Neorhizobium galegae: one gene and its partners. The protein of the gene in region 1 interacts with the protein of each later gene in a pairwise test. Links are inferred from orthologs where the notes say so. Each region holds a gene or a part of one and is shown in the gene's direction. Other genes may lie near its edges.

The links.
Region 2: the proteins of LZK81_RS20275 (region 1) and grxD interact in binary tests that used the Escherichia coli proteins (3 or more experiments, as listed by UniProt). The link is inferred for Neorhizobium galegae from one-to-one orthologs.
Region 3: the proteins of LZK81_RS20275 (region 1) and LZK81_RS13470 interact in binary tests that used the Escherichia coli proteins (3 or more experiments, as listed by UniProt). The link is inferred for Neorhizobium galegae from one-to-one orthologs.

What each region holds. Positions count from the first base shown.
Region 1 is NZ_CP090095.1:4,123,471-4,131,055, forward strand. The notes cover bases 4,203-7,159. They hold LZK81_RS20275 (BolA family protein), read left to right. Parts: upstream 4,203-5,518; coding sequence 5,519-5,800; downstream 5,801-7,159. Other genes in these bases: cobS (cobaltochelatase subunit CobS), read right to left, coding at 4,203-4,718; LZK81_RS20270 (J domain-containing protein), read right to left, coding at 4,780-5,415; LZK81_RS20280 (hypothetical protein), read left to right, coding at 6,008-6,868. In the rest of the region: rpmB (50S ribosomal protein L28), read left to right, coding at 1-31; LZK81_RS20250 (queuosine precursor transporter), read left to right, coding at 146-784; LZK81_RS20255 (esterase-like activity of phytase family protein), read right to left, coding at 815-1,804; cobaltochelatase subunit CobT, read right to left, coding at 1,816-3,711; more of cobS, read right to left, coding at 3,726-4,202. UniProt on the Escherichia coli protein: Transcriptional regulator that plays an important role in general stress response. Has many effects on cell morphology, cell growth and cell division. Acts by regulating the transcription of many genes, including dacA (PBP-5), dacC (PBP-6), ampC and mreB.
Region 2 is NZ_CP090095.1:2,098,766-2,106,242, reverse strand. The notes cover bases 281-3,129. They hold grxD (Grx4 family monothiol glutaredoxin), read left to right. Parts: upstream 281-1,461; coding sequence 1,462-1,797; downstream 1,798-3,129. Other genes in these bases: LZK81_RS10510 (multidrug effflux MFS transporter), read left to right, coding at 1,887-3,129; LZK81_RS10520 (hypothetical protein), read left to right, coding at 1,057-1,305; LZK81_RS10525 (BolA family protein), read left to right, coding at 817-1,053; LZK81_RS10530 (hypothetical protein), read left to right, coding at 281-709. In the rest of the region: more of LZK81_RS10530, read left to right, coding at 32-280; more of LZK81_RS10510, read left to right, coding at 3,130-3,134; LZK81_RS10505 (inositol monophosphatase family protein), read right to left, coding at 3,196-4,020; tRNA 2-thiocytidine(32) synthetase TtcA, read right to left, coding at 4,063-4,929; alaS (alanine--tRNA ligase), read right to left, coding at 4,984-7,477. UniProt on the Escherichia coli protein: Monothiol glutaredoxin involved in the biogenesis of iron-sulfur clusters.
Region 3 is NZ_CP090095.1:2,717,306-2,724,795, reverse strand. The notes cover bases 4,583-7,444. They hold LZK81_RS13470 (ABC transporter permease), read left to right. Parts: upstream 4,583-5,361; coding sequence 5,362-6,528; downstream 6,529-7,444. Other genes in these bases: LZK81_RS13465 (ABC transporter ATP-binding protein), read left to right, coding at 6,525-7,444; LZK81_RS13475 (ABC transporter substrate-binding protein), read left to right, coding at 4,583-5,277. Also shown: LZK81_RS13495 (ROK family transcriptional regulator), read left to right, coding at 1-767; LZK81_RS13490 (ribonuclease activity regulator RraA), read right to left, coding at 795-1,520; araD (L-arabinonate dehydratase), read right to left, coding at 1,545-3,275; LZK81_RS13480 (GntR family transcriptional regulator), read left to right, coding at 3,439-4,116; more of LZK81_RS13475, read left to right, coding at 4,366-4,582; more of LZK81_RS13465, read left to right, coding at 7,445-7,463; LZK81_RS13460 (ABC transporter permease), read left to right, coding at 7,460-7,490.

The sequences.
Region 1 (7,585 bases):
GAAGACCGCCGAAGTCGCTGCTGCGGCTTAATCGGCCTGACGACAAATCATCCGGCTTTGAACAAGGCTTGAACGGGTAATACCGGCCAGGCCTTTTCTCTTGGCCTTCATAACTCCAACTGGTGGCATCACCCAGGATAAAAAAATGCTGAGCTCACGCTATACTTTCATCTATGCCCTGCTGATGGCGGCCGTCGTTGTCGCCTCCAATTTCCTGGTGCAGTTCCCGGTCATCGGCACGTTCTGGGGCATCGCCCTCGGCGATCTTCTGACCTGGGGCGCCTTTATCTATCCCTTTGCCTTCCTGGTGACCGATCTCGCCAACCGGCAGTTCGGGCCTTCGATTGCCCGACGCGTCGTTCTCGCAGGCTTCGTCGTCGGCGTGACGCTGTCGTTCCTGGCCTCCTCCCCGCGCATCGCCGTCGCCTCGGGCGCCGCCTATCTGGTCGGCCAGCTTCTCGACATCTCCGTGTTCAATCGGCTCCGCCGCCAGACCTGGTGGCGCGCGCCGCTCGCCGGCTCCCTGCTCGGTTCGGCACTCGACACGCTGCTGTTCTTCTCGCTCGCCTTCGCCCCGCTCTTCGCCTTCATCGGCCCGAACGAAGACTTCGCGATCCAATCCGCACCGATCCTCGGCGCCCTTGCCACCGAGGCCCCGCGCTGGATCTCCTGGGCGCTCGGCGACCTCGTGGTCAAGATCCTGGTCGGCGTCGTGCTGCTGCTGCCCTATGGCGCGCTGATGAACGTACTGAAGCCGATGCCGCAGGTCGCTCCGGCCCGCTGAGCCGCAGGCGCAGACATTCCGCTTGGGGCATCACTGCGTCAGGCGGAATTCCAGCATCACGTTCCGCTGCAGCAGATTGCCGTTGTCATCCGAAATCAGGATCAGATGCGGCTTGCCCTCCGGCCCGGTGATCACGTCGAGCCCTTCCATGTTGTCGATCGCATAGCCCATGTCGGCTTCGAGGAGCACCTCCCCATCCACCGCAGCGCCGGGACGGATGCTGTCGCCACGGATCAGGCGAATGCGCATGCCGAGGCCGCCGAGGAAGCTGAAGCGGCGTTCGAGCAGCAGGAAATCGCCGTTCGGCAGGAAGGCCCCATCGGTTGCGTCGAAGGGATCATGCCGCACCACCGTGAACACGCCCTTGAGCGGCCCCTCCAGGATCGCGGCGAAAAGGTTCCCCTGATCATCGAGGCTATGCTCGGTGACCACGATGGGCGCCCCCTTGAGCGAACTGGCTTGAGGCGAGACCGCCACCGTCTCCATGCCCGCATTCATCCGGAACTCGTGGCGGGGAATGGGTAGATCGAGGCTCTTCAACGGTGCCGAAGTCTCGAACCCCGGATCGGGATAGGCATCGACCCGATGCAGCTGCTCGAAGCTGACGAGCGCCTGGCCGTCCCGCAGCGCCAGTCCTTCGGCATCCGAATTGTATTTCGAGCCGACCCGGCCGCCACGGATGAGGATCGGATTGACGGCGAGATCGGTGAGGTTGGCGAGACGCCCCTTGGCATCGCGCTGAATCCGGCCGGTCAGCCAGGAACCGGTATCGAGCACCGACACGAAACGTTCCCCATCGGGGCGAAAGCGGATGCTCGACAGCGACTGTAGCCGGCTATCGGACGACGAAAATTCGATGCCGCCGAGAAATTCGAGCGCGCCGAAGCGCGTTTCCGCCGAACCGAACTTGAATTCGGTGATGATGCGCGCCCGGACCGAAACATCGTCGGTCGCAGGCGCCACCGGGGAGGCGATGGCACCGAATAAGCCGGCCCAGACGACGAGGCGGGAAAGTTTCAAGCGGGCGGACCTCAGCTGGCCCGTCGCATGCGGCCCTGTCGCCCGCCATTTTCCGCAAACAGCTCGGCAAGCTGCTCGGTCATCGCGCCGGCAAGCTCGTCCGCATCGACGATCGTCACGGCCTTGCGGTAATAGCGCGTCACGTCGTGGCCGATACCGATCGCCAGCAGCTCCACCGGCGAGCGCGTCTCGATCTGTTCGATCACGGCGCGCAGGTGCCGTTCCAGATAATTGCCGGGATTGACCGACAGCGTCGAATCGTCGACCGGCGCGCCATCAGAGATCATCATCAGGATCTTGCGCTGCTCGCGGCGGGCGATCAGGCGGTTATGCGCCCACATCAGCGCCTCGCCGTCGATGTTTTCCTTGAGAAGGCCTTCGCGCATCATCAGGCCGAGATTGCGGCGTGAACGACGCCACGGCGCATCCGCGGACTTGTAGACGATATGGCGCAGGTCGTTGAGACGGCCGGGGGTCGGCGGCTTGCCGCTTGCCAGCCACTTTTCGCGTGCCTGCCCGCCCTTCCAGGCCTTGGTGGTGAAGCCGAGGATCTCGACCTTGACGCCGCAGCGCTCCAGCGTGCGGGCGAGGATGTCGGCGCAGGTGGCGGCGACCGTGATCGGCCGGCCGCGCATCGAGCCGGAATTGTCGATGACCAGCGTCACGACCGTATCGCGGAACTGCGTGTCCCGCTCCTTCTTGAAGGAGAGCGGCTGCATCGGGTCGATAATCAGGCGCACCAGGCGGGCCGGATCGAGATAACCCTCTTCCAGGTCGAAATCCCACGAGCGGTTCTGCTGCGCCATCAGGCGGCGCTGCAGACGGTTGGCAAGCCGGCCGACCGCGCCCTGGAGATGGGCAAGCTGCTTGTCGAGGAAGGCCCGCAGCCGGTCGAGCTCCGCTTCGTCGCAAAGCTCCTCGGCCGTAATTTCCTCGTCGAATTCCTGGGTGAAGATCTTGTAATCGACCTTCTCGTTGAAATCGTCGAACGGGCTGTTCGGCCGCCGGGTCTCGCCGGGGGTCTCGGAATGCTCGTCGCTGTCGTCCGACATGTCGTCGTCGGACATTTCCGCGCCGTCCATCTCGCCGTCGTCCATTTCCTCGTCGGAAGCGTCGCTCTGCTCGGCAGGTGCCGCGTCGGAGCCGGCTTCTTCCTCGACCTCGTCGTTCTCGGTCTCGTTACTGCGCGGCTGGTCTTCCTGATCCGGATTTTCCATCTCCTCCGGATCGGCATCCTCGTCGGCAAACTCCTCCGCCATCTGCATGGAGGTGAGCATGTGCCGCACCAGCTTGGCGAACGCCTGCTGGTCTTCGATGACGTTGCGGAGGTTGTCGAGATCGCCGGCCGCCTTGTCCTCGATGAACGGACGCCAGAGATCGAGCACCTTGCCGGCACTCGGCGGCGGCTTGATGCCGGTCAGCTTCTCGCGCACCAGCATGGCGACCGCTTCGCCGATCGGCGCGTCTTCCTGCCGTTCGACGCCGGAGAAATTCGCCTTCGAGTATTTTTCCGCATGCATCGAATTGAGGTTCGACGCCATGCCGGCCATGCGCAAGGCGCCGATCGACTCGACGCGTGCCTGCTCGACGGCATCGAAGACGACGCGTGCGTCGGCGCCCTGCGGCGACATGCTGGCATGCACGTTCGTATCGTGGCAGGCAATCCGCAACGCCATGGAATCGCCGAGCCCGCGGGTCACCGCGAGCTCGTGGGCCGTCGGCCGCTTGGAGATTTCCGGCAGGCGGATGCGTTCGCCGGCAAGGCCCGGACGCTCGTTGGCGAACGTGACCTCGACTTCCGCGTCGCCGGCGATGGAGCGCACGCAGCCGGTAATCGCACGCCGCAACGGTTCCGTATCCACGGGACCGCCGGATTTGGCTTTCGAATTGTCTCCGCGACCTGCCATGATCTCGTCTCCGCTTACGCTCCGAGAACGATGTTGGCGGCACTTTCCTTCAGCTCGACGCCGAAGGCTCGCTGGTACTGTTCGGCGACCAGCGTGCGTTCAAGTTCATCGCACTTGTTGAGGAAGGTGATGCGGAAGGCGAATGCGATGTCACCGAAAATCTCGGCGTTTTCGGCCCAGGTGATGACGGTACGCGGGCTCATGACGGTCGAGAGATCGCCGTTGATGAAGGCCGAACGGGTGAGATCGGCGACACGCACCATCTTCGACACCGTTTCACGGCCCTCGGCCGTACGACCGAAAGACTTGACCTTGGCGGCGACGATATCGACTTCCTTCTGGTGCGGCAGATAGTTCAGCGTCGTCACGATCGACCAGCGGTCCATCTGCGCCTGGTTGATCTGCTGCGTGCCGTGATAAAGGCCGGTCGTATCGCCGAGACCGACCGTATTGGCGGTCGCGAAGATGCGGAATGCCGGGTGAGGACGGATGACGCGGCTCTGGTCGAGCAGGGTCAGGCGGCCGGAGGATTCCAGGACGCGCTGGATGACGAACATGACGTCCGGGCGACCGGCATCGTATTCGTCGAAGACGAGCGCGACATTGTGCTGGTAGGCCCAGGGCAGGATGCCGTCCTTGAATTCGGTGACCTGCTTGCCGTCCTTCAGCACGATCGCGTCCTTGCCGACGAGATCGATGCGGCTGACATGGCTATCGAGGTTGATACGCACGCACGGCCAGTTAAGGCGGGCTGCGACCTGCTCGATATGGGTGGACTTGCCGGTGCCGTGGAAGCCGGACACCATGACGCGTCGGTTATGCGCAAAGCCTGCGAGAATGGCGAGCGTCGTGTCGCGGTCGAAAAGATAGTCCGGATCGAGATCCGGAACGTAGGGGTCGCCGCTACTATATGCCGGAACCCTGATATCGCTGTCGATGCCGAAGACTTCCCTGACCGAAACGGTGGTATCGGGAAGGTTTGAAATATCTAGATCAATCTTACTCATCGTCTCTCCAAGGCGCGAGCCGCCGCCCGGCCGTCATCCTCACTGCCATAATTTTTACGGCTTAGCAGAAACCCGCCTGCTTCAACAACTGATATGCTTGAATGACGGCACGAAAACGTTCTTCCGAACCGCGGTCGCCGCCATTCGCATCCGGATGATGTTTCTTGACCAGTTCCTTGTAGCGGGTCTTGATCTCCGCAGCCGACGCATTGGCCGCCAACTCCATCGTATCGAAGGCTTTGGCTTCCAATGTCTTCAGCTTTCGCCCCTGCGTCTGGAAACGGGGGCCGGCCGCCCGCGCACTCGACACGAAGCCGAACGGATCCCTGAAGCGCTGCTGGGTGCCGGCAGCGCCGGCAGCACCTGAGCGCGCCGTGGAATGAAGCGGCGCATCCTTGGCGGCCTTGTTGACGCCGACGGTCCAGGTCGGCCGATGGCCGGTGATCGCCTCTTTCTGGTACCGGGCGATCTCGCCGTCCGACAGGCCGGAGAAATAATTATAGCCCTTGTTGTATTCCCGGACGTGCTCGAAGCAGAACAGAAAGAACTGGCCTTCCGCGTTGCGGCCCACGGGCGCGCGATGGGCACCCGGCTTGTCGCACCCGTCCCACTGGCAGGTGGGCGCTTCAGGCACAGCTTCCTGCTGCCTGTTCTTGCGCGTCCGGATGCGGTCGAAATATTTGGAATCTAATTTCATAAGGCCCTCATTATGGGGCGACGAACAGGGCGCGGCAAGAATTGACAAAGTCCTTTCTTACTGGTTTGTGGGATGCCCCTTTTGCGTCGCAACGGAGACCGAAATGTCCGTCAAATCCCGGATCGAAATCACGCTCACCGACAATCTCGAACCGGAACGGCTGGTCGTCATCGATGAAAGCCATCAGCACGCCGGCCATCAGCCCGACATCACCGGAACCGGCGAGACCCATATGCGGGTCCGCATCGTTTCGAAAAAGTTTTCCGGAATGAGCCGGCTCGACCGGCATCGGACGGTGAATGCGCTGCTGAAGCCGGAACTCGACGCCGGCCTCCACGCGCTGGCGGTGGAAGCCTCGGCACCGGGTGAGCCGACGCGCTGGTGACGGAACTTAGATAGGGATGACCGAGCAAGAGGCCAAGGTACGGGCATCATTCCTTGTGAGACATCGCTTTGGCCGACCTGCCACTACTTCCCAATAACTGGCGGGAGACGCTGGCCCTGGAAATTCTCTCCGTGCAGAATTCAGCTTTGCACAAGCCATGGCTGATAACAAACGCCGAGTTATCGTCAACTTTCGGGAGTGGATAAATTGGTCTCGTCGATAGCATCCTATGCAACCGGTCTGGACTATTCCAGAAATCTACGTGCTCAGTCGGGAAGCACATTTCAAGCGCGTGAAGATGCCGCGAAAAGGGTCCAAGCAGCCGTTGCAAATGGCGCACCGACGAAAGAAATCGAAGCCCTCGTCATACAAGCCGGATCAATCCGCTACAGCGAAGAGGAGTTGGTTGCTGACGAGCAGCGGATCAATGCGCGAGAGGACCTCAAGGCAAGGCTGCGCGCCGGCATTGCTGACCCGGAAGAGGAGTTCAAGGCAAAGGCTTTCCTGGTCACGCCCGACTCATGGCCAGATGAGCAGAGGCTAGACGCTGCCCGCCAAATTGACGCCGCAGGATATCTTGACAGCCAAATCCAGAATAGGCTCGCTGAGCCCCGCCTCCATACAAGGCGGGAGCTTCAAGAAAAACGGGATCCTTCCAGATATGCTGGTATTGAGGTGAAACGCTTGCCACCTGTCGTTGGGTTTCAGCCGACAGAAGCGATGAAGGCGGAAGTCGCTGCAATTCATGCAAATGCAGCGCGCGCTGCAGCGGAATTGAGCGCCCAAAGGCAGGCCAACCCCGGACTCTATGCCGACAATCTCGAAAACAATTCGATGAATGAGACCAACGTCGCCACAATCCCAGCCAAAGACCTCGACGACAAGATTGAGTACATCACACATCTGATTGAAAGCGGAGAATCGGAAAAATACTCGTTTAGTGCTGGCAATGGTGACCAAACCACCACCTCAATCCACCAGTTTCTATATTGGCTGCAACAGCGCGCCACAGACATGGAGAACGGCGGGACCTATTTGCCGGCGATGTTTAACAACCCAAGCGCTTAGCATTTGCGGCTATGACAGGGATGGCAAATAGGCATCGAAAGCCGACAGTTTCAGCTTTAGACTGAAACGCTTTCGTTTCGCGAAAGATTACTCCGCCGGCAGCGTCACATCTTCCGCAGGCCGGATCCTTAGCCGCGTGATGCGGTTCTTCTCCCGCTTCATGACAGTGAAACGCTTACCGTAAAAAGTAAACGCCTGCCGTTCTTCCGGGATCAGCTTCGATTCGTGGATGACGAGGCCGGCGATCGTGGTTGCTTCGGCGTCCGGCAGGCTCCAGTCCAGCGCGCGGTTCAGATCGCGGATCGGCACGGAACCGTCGACGACGATCGATCCGTCCGCTTCCTGGCGCACGCCCTGGATCTCGATATCGTGCTCGTCGGCAATGTCGCCGACAATCTCCTCCAGGATGTCTTCCAGCGTGACGATGCCCTGCACCTCGCCATATTCGTCGACGACGACCGCAAAATGCCCCTTGCGGCGCAGGAAGGCGCTGAGCTGGTCCTTGAGGCTGGTGCTGTCGGGCACGAACCAGGGCTTCTGGGCGATCTTGACGATATCCAGGTTTTCGGGCTCGACATTCGGCTCGGCGAGCGCCCGGAGCAGGTCCTTGGCATGGACGACGCCGATGATGTTCTCAGTCGAATTGCGCCAGAGCGGCATGCGCGTATAGGGGCTTTCGAGCACGGTGCGGACCGCCACTTCCGGCGGATCGTCGGC
Region 2 (7,477 bases), 2.0 Mb from region 1 along the record:
TGAATTAGGAAAGTAAGCGCAAAAAATGCTTATGCCGATTTTGACCTGGTTGAGGTCATCGGGCCCGACCTGGCACTACAAGCGCATCTGGCTCGATGCACTGATCATCACCCTTTGCCTGAACGTTCTGGCTTGGATGGTTTTTTCGAAGTTGGGTATGACTACCCGCGATATCTTCAATGAAGACGGCCCCATCGAAGACATTCAGTCCGCTTCGCTTGCCATCACCGCCCTTTTTGCCGTCATGGCGGCATTGGGGACGCGGATATTGGCCCGCTTCGTCGCAATCACGACAGCCTGCATCTCCATCGTCTTCTTCATGCGCGAGATGCCAATATGCCGCGACAATGTGACAGTTTATTGCGTGTCGAAGACCTGGCTGCCGATTATTATCGGCGCGGCGGCTCTTATCCTGCTGATCGCGACGATCGTGTTCGAATATCGCCATAGAGGAGGCCTTCTCCGAGCCATTCATCCACGCCTTTCCTGGCCGCTGGCCCTGGTTGCCGCCGTTCTCGCCTGCAGCCAACTTGCCGAGCATTTCGATATTGTCGTGATGGAGGAGAGCATTGAATCCTACGGTTTCATGATCCTGACCCTGAGTTCCATCTGGCTTTTCCGCTTCTCCCGCACGCAGCATCTTCCACCGCTCAGAACCCGAGCCAAAGCCAGCCTCCACAAGGTGAAACACGTATTCTTGCACCATTGAGGCGGAGCCGTTCGATCCAGCTTTGACCGGGGAGCAGCTTTGAGGCAGTGTATCCTCACAAAAGGTTCCGCGGTTTTGAGTCCCGCGGAGAGAAAAGGGACGACATCATGGCTATGAGACCCGGTGAAATCGAAGACCTGATCAAGGCCGGCATTCCCGGTGCCAAGGTCACCATCCGGGATCTTGCTGGCGACGGCGATCATTATGCCGCGGAAGTGGTGGCGGAAGCGTTCCGGGGAAAGAGCCGGGTGCAGCAGCACCAGATGGTCTACGAGGCTCTGAAGGGCAATATGGGCGGCGTGCTCCACGCGCTGGCATTGCAGACTTCGGCTCCGGCGGAGTGAGCGATGCCTGACCTGATCAAGGAGATCGTTACCGGCCTCGTCGAAACTGCCCTGAAGGAACTTCTCGGAAAGTCGCATGGCCGCACGCCCGCCAAACGCAAGAAGCGGCAGATCCGCTCGGCCACTACCGGGCGTTTCGCCAATAAGACTGCACGCACCAAGACCACAGCCAGACGCGCGGCGAAGCCGGCGACGAAACAGGTGAGCCGCCGACGCACCCCGGCAAGTCGCAGCAAGCAGCGCAGCCGCTGACGCAAATGCACTTGGGTCCATGGCTTAAACGGCAGTCAGCGAGGCAATAAGCGCTTTCCAACGGACTATTCCGCTGGAATTCCCGATGCCACGTTGCTATTTAAGGCAGATGACGCAGCGCAGCGGCCCTTGAAACCGCATGTGAAAGGATAGGACATGAGCGGAATTACCGATTTTATCGCCAACGAAGTGAAGACCAATGACGTGGTTCTCTTCATGAAGGGCACCCCGCAGTTCCCGCAGTGTGGTTTCTCGGGCCAGGTCGTGCAGATTCTCGACTATCTCGGCCTGGATTATAAGGGCGTCAACGTGCTCGCCGATGCGGAGATCCGCCAGGGCATCAAGGACTACTCGAACTGGCCGACGATTCCGCAGCTTTACGTCAAGGGCGAGTTCGTCGGCGGTTGCGATATCGTCCGCGAGATGTTCCAGTCCGGGGAATTGCAGACTCACCTGCAGGAACAGGGCATCGGAGTCCGCGGCGCGGCCTGAGATTTTCCGGGCTGCTGTCCGGGATATTTAAAAGACATTTTCAAGGCGCCGCTCCCAACGGCGCCTTTCACGTTGTTTAGGAAACTGCTGTGACAAATCCTTCACAAACTGCCCCGGACCGCCTGCGCGGCATGGGCCGGATCGAATTCATCGCGATGATGGCGATGCTGATGGCCATCAATTCGCTTGCCATCGACATCATGCTCCCCGGCCTGCAGGAGATCGGCGCCTCGCTTGGCGTCGCCAACGAGAACCATCGGCAATATGTAGTCTCCGCCTATCTCTTCGGCCTCGGCGCCGCGCAGATCATCTATGGACCGATCTCCGACCGTTTCGGTCGCAGGAACCCGATGCTCTTCGGCCTCGGCCTCTATTTCATCTGCGCGGTCGGCGCCGTCGTCGCGCCGTCATTCGGAGCGCTGCTGGCCCTTCGCTTCATCCAGGGTGCCGGAGCGGCCGCAACACGGGTGATTTCCATTTCGATCGTGCGCGACGTATACGGTGGTCGCGCCATGGCGGAAGTGATGTCGCTGATCATGATGGTCTTCATGGTCGTGCCGGTCATCGCGCCTGCCACCGGCCAGGTGATCATGCTGTTCGGCAACTGGCACCTGATTTTCGTGTTCATGGCCGTCGCCTCGCTCTGCATCGGCTTCTGGATGTATGCGCGCCTTCCGGAAACGCTCGATCCGGCCGATGTGCGTCCCTTCACCATTTCCTCAATCCTGCACGCCTTCCAGATCGTTCTGACCAATCGCCTCGCCCTCTGCTACACGATTGCCAGCACATTCATCTTCGGCGCCATGTTCGGCTTCATCAACTCGGCCCAACAGATTTATGTCGGGATCTACGATGTCGGCGTCTGGTTTCCGCTGGTCTTCGCCTGCGTGGCGGTGTTCATGTCTGCGGCATCCTTCCTGAACGCCCGGTTTGTCGGGCGTTTCGGCATGCGGCGCCTTTCGCACGGCTCGCTGCTTGGCTTTATCGGCATCACATTCGTTTGGATGCTCGTACAGATCTTCGGGCCTCAACCCATGCCGCTCGTGATCTTCATCGTGTTTTTCGGGCTCTCCATGTTCCAGTTCGGTTGGATCGGCTCGAATTTCAATTCGCTTGCCATGGAGCCGCTCGGCCATGTCGCCGGAACGGCGTCCGCCGTACTCGGCTTCATGAGCACGGTCGGCGGAGCGCTGATCGGCGTCGCGATCGGCCAGGCCTTCAACGATACGGCACTGCCCCTGGTCGCAGGCTTCTTTACTGTCTCGATCATCGGGCTGATCTTCGTGCTGATCGGCGAGAAAGGAAAACTCTTCCAGCCGCAAAATCCGAAGATCTGAGGCATTTCACCCCACAAAAAAGGCCGGAGCGATCCGGCCTTTTCTTCTGATGGCCGCTATTTCAGTGGCCGATGATCTCGTGGCGCAGCATCTGCCAGCTTTCCTTGTCGGTGGCGAGCAGCAGCCCGCCGTCGACATGGTGCGGCATGTAAGGAGAGCCGTCGAAGCGCGCCACATAACCGCCCGCCTCCGTGCCGATCAGCGTGCCGGCCAGATGGTCCCAGGGCATCAGCTTGTTGTAGAGCACGAACTGCACGTGGCCGCCGGCAAACGTGCGGTATTCATGGGCCGAGCAGCGATAGTTGGCGAAGAACCGGACCTTGGCGAGATTGCCGAGGATCCGCTCGCGCTCGCCGCCGAAGAAATATCCGGGTGACGCCATGCCGATCATGGCTTCGATCGGCCGGGCGTCGGCGACCGAAAGCCGGATCGCCTCGCCGTCCGGCCGCCTCATGAACGCGCCGGCGCCCCTTTCCGCCATCACCCAGTCGTCGCCCATCGGATCGTAGATGATCCCGGCGACCGTCTCACCCTTCCAGACGACCGAGGCCATGACGCCGAAGGCCGGGATGCCGGAGGCGAAATTGAACGTGCCGTCGACCGGATCGACGACGACCGCGAACTCCGCATCGGCGAGCTTGGCGAGCAGCGACGGATCGGCCGCCACCGATTCCTCGCCGATGAAGAGCGCGCCGGGCGCAAAAGCTTCCAGCTCGCGGCGGATCATCCGCTCGGCGGCCTCGTCGGCCTCGGTTACCAGGTCGGACGGCTCGCTCTTTGAACGTACATCGCCGCTGCCGAGCCGCCGGAAACGCGGCAGGATTTCGGCCTTGGCAGCAAGGCGCAGAAGATCGGCAAGCTTCGTGATGTCGAGCGGAAGGGTCATGACAATGGTCTCAGTTCGGGAGGTTCTCGGTTCGGGAAGAATTCAGAGGCTTTGAGCGGCTTGCAGGCCGGAGAAATCGAAGAGTTTCGGATCGAGCAGGTGCGACGGGTTCACGTGGGCGAGCGCGCGCAGCATCGTATCCTTGCGGCCCGGCATGCGGGCCTCGATATCGGCAAGCATCGCCTTCATCGCATTGCGCTGCAGGCCATCCTGCGAGCCGCAGAGATCACACGGGATGATCGGGAACTGCATGGCGGCGGCGAATTTGGCCAGATCGTCCTCGGCGCAATAGGCAAGCGGCCTCAGCACCATCACGTCGCCCTCGTCGTTCAAGAGCTTTGCCGGCATGCCGGCAAGCCTGCCCCCATGGAAAAAATTCATGAAAAAGGTTTCGAGGATGTCTTCCCGGTGGTGGCCGAGCACCAAGGCGTCACAGCCCTCTTCGCGGGCGATGCGGTAAAGGTTGCCGCGCCGAAGCCTGGAACAGAGCGAGCAATAGGTAGCGCCTTCCGGCACCTTTTCCTTCACGATCGAATAGGTATCGCGATATTCGATGCGGTGCTTCACGCCGATCGAGGTCAGATAGTCCGGCAGCACGTGCTTGGGGAAATTCGGCTGGCCCTGGTCGAGATTGCAGGCGAGGAGTTCGACCGGGAGCAGACCGCGCCATTGCAGATCGAGCAGCACGGCGAGCAGAGAATAGGAATCCTTGCCGCCGGAGACACCGACCAGCCAGCGTTTCTGGCCATTGAGCATGCCGAAGTCGTCGAACGCCTGCCGTACCTGTCTGAGCAGGCGCTTGCGCAGCTTGTTGAACGAGACGGAACTCGGCGCATCGCGAAAGAGCGCTGGCACCAGACCGTTGCCGGTCTCGTCCAGCTCATCATCGATTTTGGCCGTCACGCCCATTTGTTTTTTCCTTGAAACCAAAAAGCGGGCCGAGCCCGCTTTTCCTGTCGATGATCAGGCCCCGAGAGCGGCTGCCACCGCGTCGAGCGCCTCGTTCGCCTTGGCGCCATCGGGTCCACCGGCCTGGGCCATGTCCGGACGGCCGCCGCCGCCCTTGCCGCCGAGCGCCACGGATGCGATCCGGACCAGATCCACGGCGCTGAACCGACCGACGAGATCCGGCGTGACCGCAACCACGGCGCTCGCCTTGCCGTCTTCCGAAACGCCGATCAACGTGACGACGCCAGAGCCGAGGCTCGCCTTGCCTTCGTCCGCCAGGCCCTTGAGGTCCTTGGCGTCGATGCCGTTGAGCGCCTTGCCCATGAACTTGATGCCGCCGATCTCCTTGAGATCACCGGCCGAACCGCCCTGCCCGCCGCCCATCGCAAGCCTGCGCCTGGCATCCGCCAGTTCCTTCTCGAGCTTGCGGCGCTCGTCGATCAGCGCTTCGACGCGCGAAACCAATTCCGCCGGCTGCACCTTCAAGGCGCCTGCGAGCGTTTTCACGCGCTCGTCCTGTTCGGCGAGATAAGCCCGTGCAGCCTCCCCCGTCACCGCCTCGACACGACGAACGCCCGCACCGACTGCGCTTTCGCCGAGAACGCGGACCAAGCCGATATCACCGGTCGCGTTGACATGCGTGCCACCGCAGAGTTCGACCGAATAGGGCTTGCCGGCCTTCGGACCTTCGATCGCCTTGCCCATCGCAACAACGCGAACTTCATCACCGTATTTTTCGCCGAATAGCGCCATAGCGCCTTCCGCGATCGCGTCGTCGACGCTCATCAGGCGTGTCGTGACCGGCGCATTCTGGAGGATGATGGCGTTCGCCATGTCCTCGACCTTCTGCAATTCCTCGGCCGACATCGGCTTCGGATGCGAGACGTCGAAACGCAGGCGCTCGGGCGCTACCAGCGAACCCTTCTGGGCCACATGGGTGCCGAGCACTTCACGAAGCGCCTCATGCAGCAGATGGGTGGCCGAATGGTTGGAACGCAGGCGCGAGCGACGGTCGTGATCGACCGTCAGCGCTGCGGCATCACCAACCTTCAACGTGCCCTCGGTCACGGTGGCGATGTGGACGAATACGCCCTCGCCCTTCTTCTGGGTATCCGAGACAGTGAGCTTGGCATTGTCCGTCGAGATCACCCCGGTATCGCCCATCTGACCGCCGGATTCGCCGTAGAAAGGCGTCTGGTTGACGACGACCTGCACCTGTTCGCCGGCCGATGCACTGGCGACCGCCTTGCCCTCGCGCACGATCGCCTGCACCACGCCTTCAGCAGTTTCCGTGTCGTAGCCGAGGAATTCGGTGGCGCCGTGCTTTTCCTTGAGCTCGAACCAGATCGTTTCCGTCGCCTTGTCGCCGGAACCGGTCCAGTGCGAGCGGGCTTCCGCCTTCTGGCGCTGCATGGCGTCGGTGAAACCGGAAATATCGACGCCGATTTCGCGGGCGCGCAAGGCATCCTGAGTGAGGTCAAGCGGGAAGCCATAGGTGTCGTAGAGCTTGAAGGCGGTCTCGCCATCCAGCATATCGCCCTTGTGAAGCGTGTTGGTCGCATCCGACAGCAACGAAAGACCGCGCTCCAGCGTCTTGCGAAAACGGTTCTCCTCGAGCTTCAGCGTTTCCGAAATCAGTGATTCCGCACGCACCAGTTCCGGATAGGCGCGGCCCATCTGCTGGATGAGCGCCGGCAGCAGCTTCCAGAGCAGCGGATCGCGGGCGCCGAGAAGCTGTGCGTGGCGCATGGCGCGGCGCATGATGCGGCGGAGCACATAACCGCGGCCTTCGTTCGAGGGCAAGACGCCGTCGGCGATCAGGAACGCGGAGGATCGCAGGTGGTCGGCGATGACGCGGTGGCTGCCGCGATGCTCGCCTTCCGCCTTGACGCCGGTCGCCTCTTCAGAGGCCGAGATCAGCGCCCGGAACAGGTCGATATCGTAATTGTCGTGCTGGCCCTGGAGGACGGCCGCAACACGCTCGAGGCCCATGCCGGTGTCGATCGACGGGCGCGGCAGGTCGATCCGCTCTTCCTTCGTCACCTGCTCATACTGCATGAAGACGAGGTTCCAGATTTCGATGAACCGGTCACCGTCCTCTTCCGGCGAACCGGGCGGTCCGCCCCATATATGGTCGCCATGGTCATAGAAGATTTCCGAGCACGGGCCGCAGGGACCGGTATCGCCCATCGCCCAGAAATTGTCGCTGGTCGGAATGCGGATGATCTTGTCATCCGAAAGACCGGCGATCTTCTTCCAGAGGTCGAAAGCCTCGTCGTCGGTGTGGTAGACGGTGACCAGGAGACGCTTGGCGTCGAGGCCGAATTCCTTGGTGATCAGGTTCCAGGCAAGCTCGATCGCATTCGCCTTGAAATAGTCACCGAAGGAGAAATTGCCGAGCATTTCGAAGAAGGTGTGGTGACGAGCGGTGTAACCGACATTGTCGAGGTCGTTGTGCTTGCCGCCGGCGCGAACACATTTCTGCGCCGTCGTCGCAGTCGAATAGGAG
Region 3 (7,490 bases), 1.4 Mb from region 1 along the record:
CCGGGATCGGCATCGCCGCGCCATTCGAACTGTGGAACTGGGCCGAGGAGGTGGGCGCGCCGCAAGGGGCGATGGAGGTCTGGCGCGGGTTCGATCTGCAGGCTGAAATCGCGGGCAAGGTCCAGCACGCGGTCTACCTGCAGAACGACGCGACAAGCGCCTGCGGCGCCGAACTGGTGTTCGGCGTTGGCCCCTCCTACCCGGATTTCGTGTATTTCTTCATCGGATCGTTCATCGGCGGCGGGATCGTTCTGAATTCGGCGATTTTTTCCGGACGGACCGGGACCGCGGGCGCTGTAGGGCCGCTTCCCGTGCGCGGCGGCGATGGCGAGACACGCCAATTGCTCGACATCGCCTCGATCTTCGTTCTCGAGAATCTCCTGAAGGAGCGGAACGTCGATCCGCAGCCGCTCTGGTATTCCGCAGACGACTGGATCGATTTCGGAGAGCCGCTCGATCTGTGGATACGGCAAACCGCGGCCGCGCTTGCCCAGGCGATCGTTGCGGCAGCCTCGATCATCGATTTCGGCGCGGCCGTGATCGACGGCGGCTTTCCGGCCTGGGTCAGGCAACGGATCGTCGCTGCGACCATCGAAGCCGTGACGCGGCTCGACCTGCAGGGTGTCATCATCCCCGATATCATCGAGGGAATGGTCGGCTCCCAGGCGCGGGCGATCGGCGGGGCCAGCCTGCCGATCTTTGCCAAGTACCTGTCCGACCAGAACGTGCTTTTCAAGGACCTGCGCGAAACGGCGGCAGGTCCATAAGCGGTGGGATATCGGCCAGCCGTCGCCTCAGCGGCCCTTGGCCTGACGCCAGCGGGCGAAGTCGGATTTGCTCTCCTCCTTCGTCGCCGGGTAGAGGCCGATGATCGAGCGGCCTTTCAGGACTTCCTCGGTCACGAAATCCTCAAACGCAGTCATTTCGATCACCTCATCGGCGATTTCGTCGGCGATATGCGCGGGGATGACGACGACTCCCTCGTTGTCGCCGACCATCACGTCGCCCGGCCAGACGGCGACGTCGCCACAGCCGATGGGCACGTTGATGTCGAGTGCCTGGTGTAGAGTGAGGTTGGTCGGGGCGGAGGGGCGGTTGTGGTAGGCGCGGATGCCGAGTTCGGCGATCTCCGGGCTATCGCGAAAACCGCCATCGGTGACGACGCCGGCGACACCGCGCACCATCAGGCGCGATACGAGGATAGAGCCCGCGGAGGCCGCGCGGGGATCCTTGCGGCTGTCCATGACCATGACATGGCCGGGTGGGCACTGCTCGACGGCGGCGCGCTGCGGATGCTCCGGGTTCTGAAACGCCGAGAGCGGGTTGAGGTCTTCGCGTGCCGGGATGTAGCGCAACGTGAAGGCCTGGCCGACCATGTTTCCAGGTTTCTGGGAAAGCGGCCGGACATCCTGGATGAACTGGTTGCGCAGGCCGCGCTTGAAGAGCGCGGTGCAGATCGTCGCGCAGCTGACGCTTTCGTATTTCTGGCGTGTGGCGTCGGAAAGAATGTAGTCGGTCATAGGGTTCCACTCAGACATGTCGGGTCAGAAAATCTCGGGCTCGCCGACGGCGGCACCGAATTCCCGTTCGAGGAAGTCGAAGTCGCAGCCTTCGTTGGCCTGCTTGATGTGCTTGGTAAACATCCAGCCGTAGCCGCGTCCGTATTTGTCGGCAGGCGCCACCCATTCGGCGCGGCGCCTGGCGAGCGTTGCATCGTCCACCAGCATGTCGATCGAGCGGTTCGGCAGGTCGACGCGGATGATGTCGCCGGTGCGCACCAGCGACAGCGGGCCGCCGATATGGGCTTCAGGCGCCACGTGCAGGATGCAGGCGCCGTAGCTCGTGCCGGACATGCGGGCATCGGAAATGCGCAGCATGTCGCGAAAACCCTGTTTCAGGATCTTCTTCGGGATCGGCAGCATGCCCCATTCCGGCATGCCGGGACCGCCTTTGGGTCCGGCGTTGCGCAGGATCAGCACGTGGTCGGCGGTGACGTCGAGGTCTTCGCGGTCGATCATCGCCTTCATTTCCGGATAGCTGTCGAAGACGAGGGCAGGGCCTTCGTGGACCCGCAGCCGCGGTTCGCAGGCGGAAGGCTTCATGACGCAGCCGTCCGGCGCGAGGTTGCCCTTGAGGACCGCCAGCGAGCCTTCATGATAGATCGGGTTCGACAAGGGGCGGATGACGTCGCTGTTGTAGACTTCGGCGCCTTTCAGCGTCTCGCCGAGCGGGAAACCGCTGACGGTCATGGCATCGAGCTTCAGGAGATCCTTGATCTCCGACATCAGGGCGCGCAGGCCACCGGCATAATAGAAATCTTCCATCAGATATTTGTCGCCGGATGGGCGGATGTTGGCGACAACCGGCGTCGTGCGTCCCGCCTTGTCGAGATCGTCCAGCGTCAGCGGCACGCCGGCGCGGCGAGCCATCGACAGCAGATGCACGACCGCGTTGGTGGAACAGCCGGTCGCCATGGCGACCGTCGTCGCATTGTGGACTGCATCCGGCGTGATGATCTTGTCAGGCGTCAGTTCGTCCCAGACCATTTCGACGATCCGGCGGCCGCAGCGGGTGCTCATCCGTATGTGGTTGACGTCCGCAGCGGGAATGGAACTGGCACCGGGGAGGGTAAGGCCGAGCGCTTCGGCAATTGCGGTCATGGTGCTTGCGGTGCCGAAGGTCATGCAATGGCCGTAGGAGCGGGCAATGCCCTCTTCGACGCCGGTCCATTGTTCTTCGGAAATCGTGCCGGCGCGGCGTTCGTCCCAGTATTTCCAGGCGTCCGAGCCGGAGCCCAGCCATTCGCCCTTGTAGTTGCCGCGCAGCATCGGGCCGGCGGGCAGGAAGATCATCGGGAAACCGGCGCTGATAGCCCCCATGACCAGAGCCGGTGTGGTCTTGTCGCAGCCGCCCATCAACACCGCCCCGTCGACAGGGTGGGCGCGCAAGAGCTCCTCGGCCTCCATGGCGAGGAAGTTGCGATAGAGCATCGATGTCGGCTTCAGCGCGCTTTCGGAGAGCGACTGAACCGGCAGTTCGACCGGGAAGCCGCCGGCCTGAAGCACGCCGCGCTTAACGTGTTCGACGCGATCCTTGAAATGGGCATGGCAGGCGTTGAGGTCGGACCAGGTATTGAGGATGGCGATGATCGGCTTCTTGCCCCAATCCTTCTCGTCAAAACCCATCTGCATCATTCGGGAACGGTGTCCCGACGAACGGAGATCATCCGGCGCGAACCAACGGGCGCTGCGGAGATCGGCTGCTTCCTTAGTCATGCTTGCTCTTCCAGAAATCCTGCCATCGTTCCGGAATCGATTCTGTCGCGATCCCAGGGACGGAGCTCCTCCCGCCCGGCGCCAACTTAAACACGCTCGTTTTAAATTGATATATCAAATTTCAGATGCTAGGTCAGCCCAACGGACAAGGTGGAGGACGCGGATGGGGATTGACAATGCGCTTCTGCCAGTGGCGCCGGTTTTTCTGAAAAGCCTGCGCGACCATGTTTACGGGCTGGTACGCGATGCCATTCTTTCCGGCCGGCTGAAGAGCGGCGAGAGGCTGAACGAGCGCCATCTCGCGGGCCATCTCGGCATAAGCACGACACCGCTGAAGGAGGCTTTGCGCGTGCTTGAGGCCGAAGGGCTGGTTCGGTCGGAGCCTCGCCGCGGGATTTATGTCACCTTCAATGCCGGCCAGGCGGAAGAGATGATGCTGGCGCGTGCTGCACTCGAGAGCATGATTGCTCGCCAGGCCGCCAAGCGGGTGAAGGATGAGGACTTGGCCCTGATGCGCGAACTCATCGTCGAGATGCGGGCAGGCCTCAAGACGGCGGACGTGCTGCAGCTCATCGCTCTCAACGAGCGCTTCCACGACGTCATCCATGAAGCATCCGGCTGCGGCTATCTGCGTCGCCTGCAGGGCGGCCAGAGCATCTACACCCATACCGCCCGTCTCAGTGTGCTGTCGGAAGAGCGGGAGCGCTTTCTGGCGGTCGAGGAGCATGAGGCCATTGCCAATGCGATCGCCGACCGCGATCCCGATCTCGCCGAGCGCCTGATGCGAGATCACGTCATTCGCTCGGGCGAGAAACATCTGATCCGCGTGTCTCAAGCGTGAAGTCGTGGGAAGCGACGGTTTTGATTGTGAGGTTCGACGACGCCAATGAGATCGATGGCTGAATAGCGTGCGGCAAATCTTATGAGTTAGGTCGATCGGCGGATAAAAATGCACCGCACAAAATATTTGTCCGATGCGTCCTTCCGGAACTCGCACATTGCATAAGTCGCCCTACATAACAGTGGCTTTTATGTGTTCCAGGCCAAGTCAAACGAGGTGGTGACTGGCGATCCGGAGGGAAATTCTGTCATGTCTTTGAAAAAGAAGCTTTTAGGCATTGCTTTCGCGCTTGGCGTTTCGGCCACCATGGCGAATGCCCAGGTCGTCGTCTCGTCCAAGATCGATACCGAAGGTGGCGTGCTGGGCAATATCATCCTTGCCATGCTCAAGGCGAACAACATCCGGGCCACCGACCGCATCCAGCTCGGTGCGACGCCGGTGGTGCGCAAGGCGATTACCGCCGGCGAGATCGACATCTATCCGGAATATACCGGCAACGGCGCCTTCTTCTTCGAGAAGGGTGACGATCCGGCCTGGAAGGACCCGCAAAAGGCCTATGAAGCGGTCAAGAAGCTCGATTACGATGCCAACAAGATCGTCTGGCTGGCACCGTCTTCGGCCAACAACACCTGGGCGATCGCGGTGCGCAAGGACGTTGCCGACGCCAACAAGCTGAAGACGCTGACCGACTTCGGCAAATATGTGACCGGCGGCGGCAAGATCGTGCTGGCGGCCTCCTCCGAATTCGTCAATTCGGCCGCAGCCTTGCCGGCCTTCCAGACCACCTACGGCTTCAAGCTGAAACCCGACCAGCTGATCACGCTCTCGGGCGGCGATACGGCGGCAACCATCGGCGCGGCCGCCAACCAGACCAACAATGCCAATGCCGCCATGGTCTACGGTACCGACGGCGGCATCGCGCCGTCCGGCCTTGTGGTTCTCGAAGACGACAAGGGCGTCCAGCCGGTCTACCAGCCGACCCCGATCATCCGCGAGGAGGTGCTCAAGAAGAACCCGACCATCGAGGCGGTGCTGAAGCCGGTCTTCGCCAAGCTCGATCTCGTCACACTGCAGGACCTCAATGGTCGCGTGCAGGTAGGTGGCGAACCAGCCAAGGCGGTTGCCGAGGATTTCCTCAAGAAGAACGGCTTCCTGAAGTAATTCCTTTTCGGAGCGGTTTCGTGTCAACATGGGCCGGGCGCTCGAACGCCCGGCTTTTTCATCAGTCGTAAGGCAGGGGGCGGTTTGAGAGTTCGGTTCGACAAGCTCGGCATCGTCATAGCCCTTCTTGCCGCCTATGGCGTGCTCTGGTCGTCCTTCGCGACGCTCAAGCCCAACCGCATCGTGCAGGGACAGGCGGAGTCGATGCTGCAGTCGCTGCCGGCCTGGGCGGGCTGGGGTCTGATCGGCGTGCTGGTTCTTGCGACCGCAGCAGCACTCTTTCGCACGTCCCCCTGGATAAAGCTGCTTGCCGCCGTCGCGGCGCTTGCGGCGCTGACGCTTTCGATCGGATACGCCGCGACATTCCTGACGCCGCCCGGCAATACCTATGCCCGCGTCTCACCCGCTTCGGGTTTCTGGATCCTGCTGTTCGCCTTTGCGCTTCTGGCTGCCGATGCGATCACGCGGCTCGATCCGCCGCCGGCGATGCGGGTGCTGTTTCTGGTCCTGGCCGCGGCGGCGATTGGCACGCTGCTGATGTCGGGAAGCTGGAACGGGCTGTCGATCATGAAGGAATATTCCGGCCGCGCCGACGTCTTCTGGGTCGAGGCGGGCAAACATGTGGAACTGGCGCTTGGCTCGCTGTTTGCCGCCGTCCTGGTCGGGCTGCCGCTCGGCATCCTCTGTCATCGGGTGGCGCCGCTGAGGGACGGCGTGCTCAACACGCTGAACCTCGTCCAGACCATCCCGTCGATCGCGCTTTTCGGCCTGTTGATTGCGCCGCTCGGCTGGATCGCCGCCAATGTGCCGGGTGCCGCGGCGATCGGCATCCGCGGCATCGGGGGAGCCCCTGCCTTTGTTGCGCTGTTTCTCTATTCGCTGCTGCCTGTCGTCGCCAACACCGTCGTCGGGCTTGCCGGCGTGCCGCGCGCTGCAAACGACGCTGCCCGCGGCATCGGGATGACCGGCCGGCAGCGGCTGTTCAAGATCGAGTTTCCGCTGGCGCTGCCGGTGATCCTGACCGCGATCCGCATCGTGCTCGTCCAGAATATCGGCATGGCGACGATTGCCGCGCTGATCGGCGGCGGCGGTTTCGGCGTCTTCGTCTTCCAGGGCATCGGCCAGACCGCCATGGACCTAGTGCTGCTCGGCGCCGTGCCGACGGTGGCGCTCGCATTTGCCTCGGCCGTCGTCCTCGACGCGCTGATCGAGATGAACTCCCGCGTTCCCAACGGAGCCAGATCCGCATGATCGAGATCGACGCCATCACCAAGCGCTATGACGGTATCGCCGTCGTCGACAATGTCTCGATGGTGATCGAGCCGCGCACCGTCACGGTCGTCGTGGGCACGTCCGGTTCCGGCAAGACGACGCTGATCCGGATGATCAACCGGCTGGTGGAAGCGACCGAAGGGGCCATCCGGCTCGATGGCGAGGACAACCGGTCGATACCGGGCTACGAGCTGCGGCGCCGGATCGGCTACGCCATCCAGGGCCATGGGCTTTTCCCGCACCGGACGGTGGCGCAGAACATTGCGACGGTGCCCGGCCTGCTCGGCTGGACGAAGGCCCGTATCGACGCCAAGGTCGAGGAATTGCTGACGCTCTTCCAGCTCGAGCCGAAGACGTTCGGGCCGCGTTATCCGCACGAACTCTCCGGCGGCCAGCAGCAGCGCGTCGGGGTGGCGCGGGCGCTAGCCGCCGAACCGAACGTGCTGTTGATGGACGAGCCCTTCGGCGCGCTCGATCCGATCATCCGGGCCAAGGCGCAGGAGGACCTGCTGGCGATCCAGAGATATTTCGGCACGACGATCGTGCTCGTCACCCATGACATGAACGAGGCTTTCCATCTCGCTGATAAGATTGCCGTGATGGACAAGGGCAGGGTGGTGCAATACGGGCCGCCGGCGGAACTCGTCCGTGCTCCGGCCACGCCCTTCGTCGAGACGCTGATCGGCGATGCGGAACGGCCGTTCCGGCTGCTTTCGATTGCAAAGACCGGCGCTGCGGCGGAGCCCGGCGAGGCGGAAGGCGAGCCGATCCGCGAGGACAGGAGCCAGCAGGAGGCGCTTGCCGATCTCATCTGGAGTGGTCGCGATGCGCTTCCGGTCATCTCCAGGAGCGGCGCTCCAATGGGCCGGGTGACGCTTGATGCGATCCTCAAGCGCGCCGCGAGGCCGCGATGAGGGCTTGGGTGCCGACCGTCCTGCGCA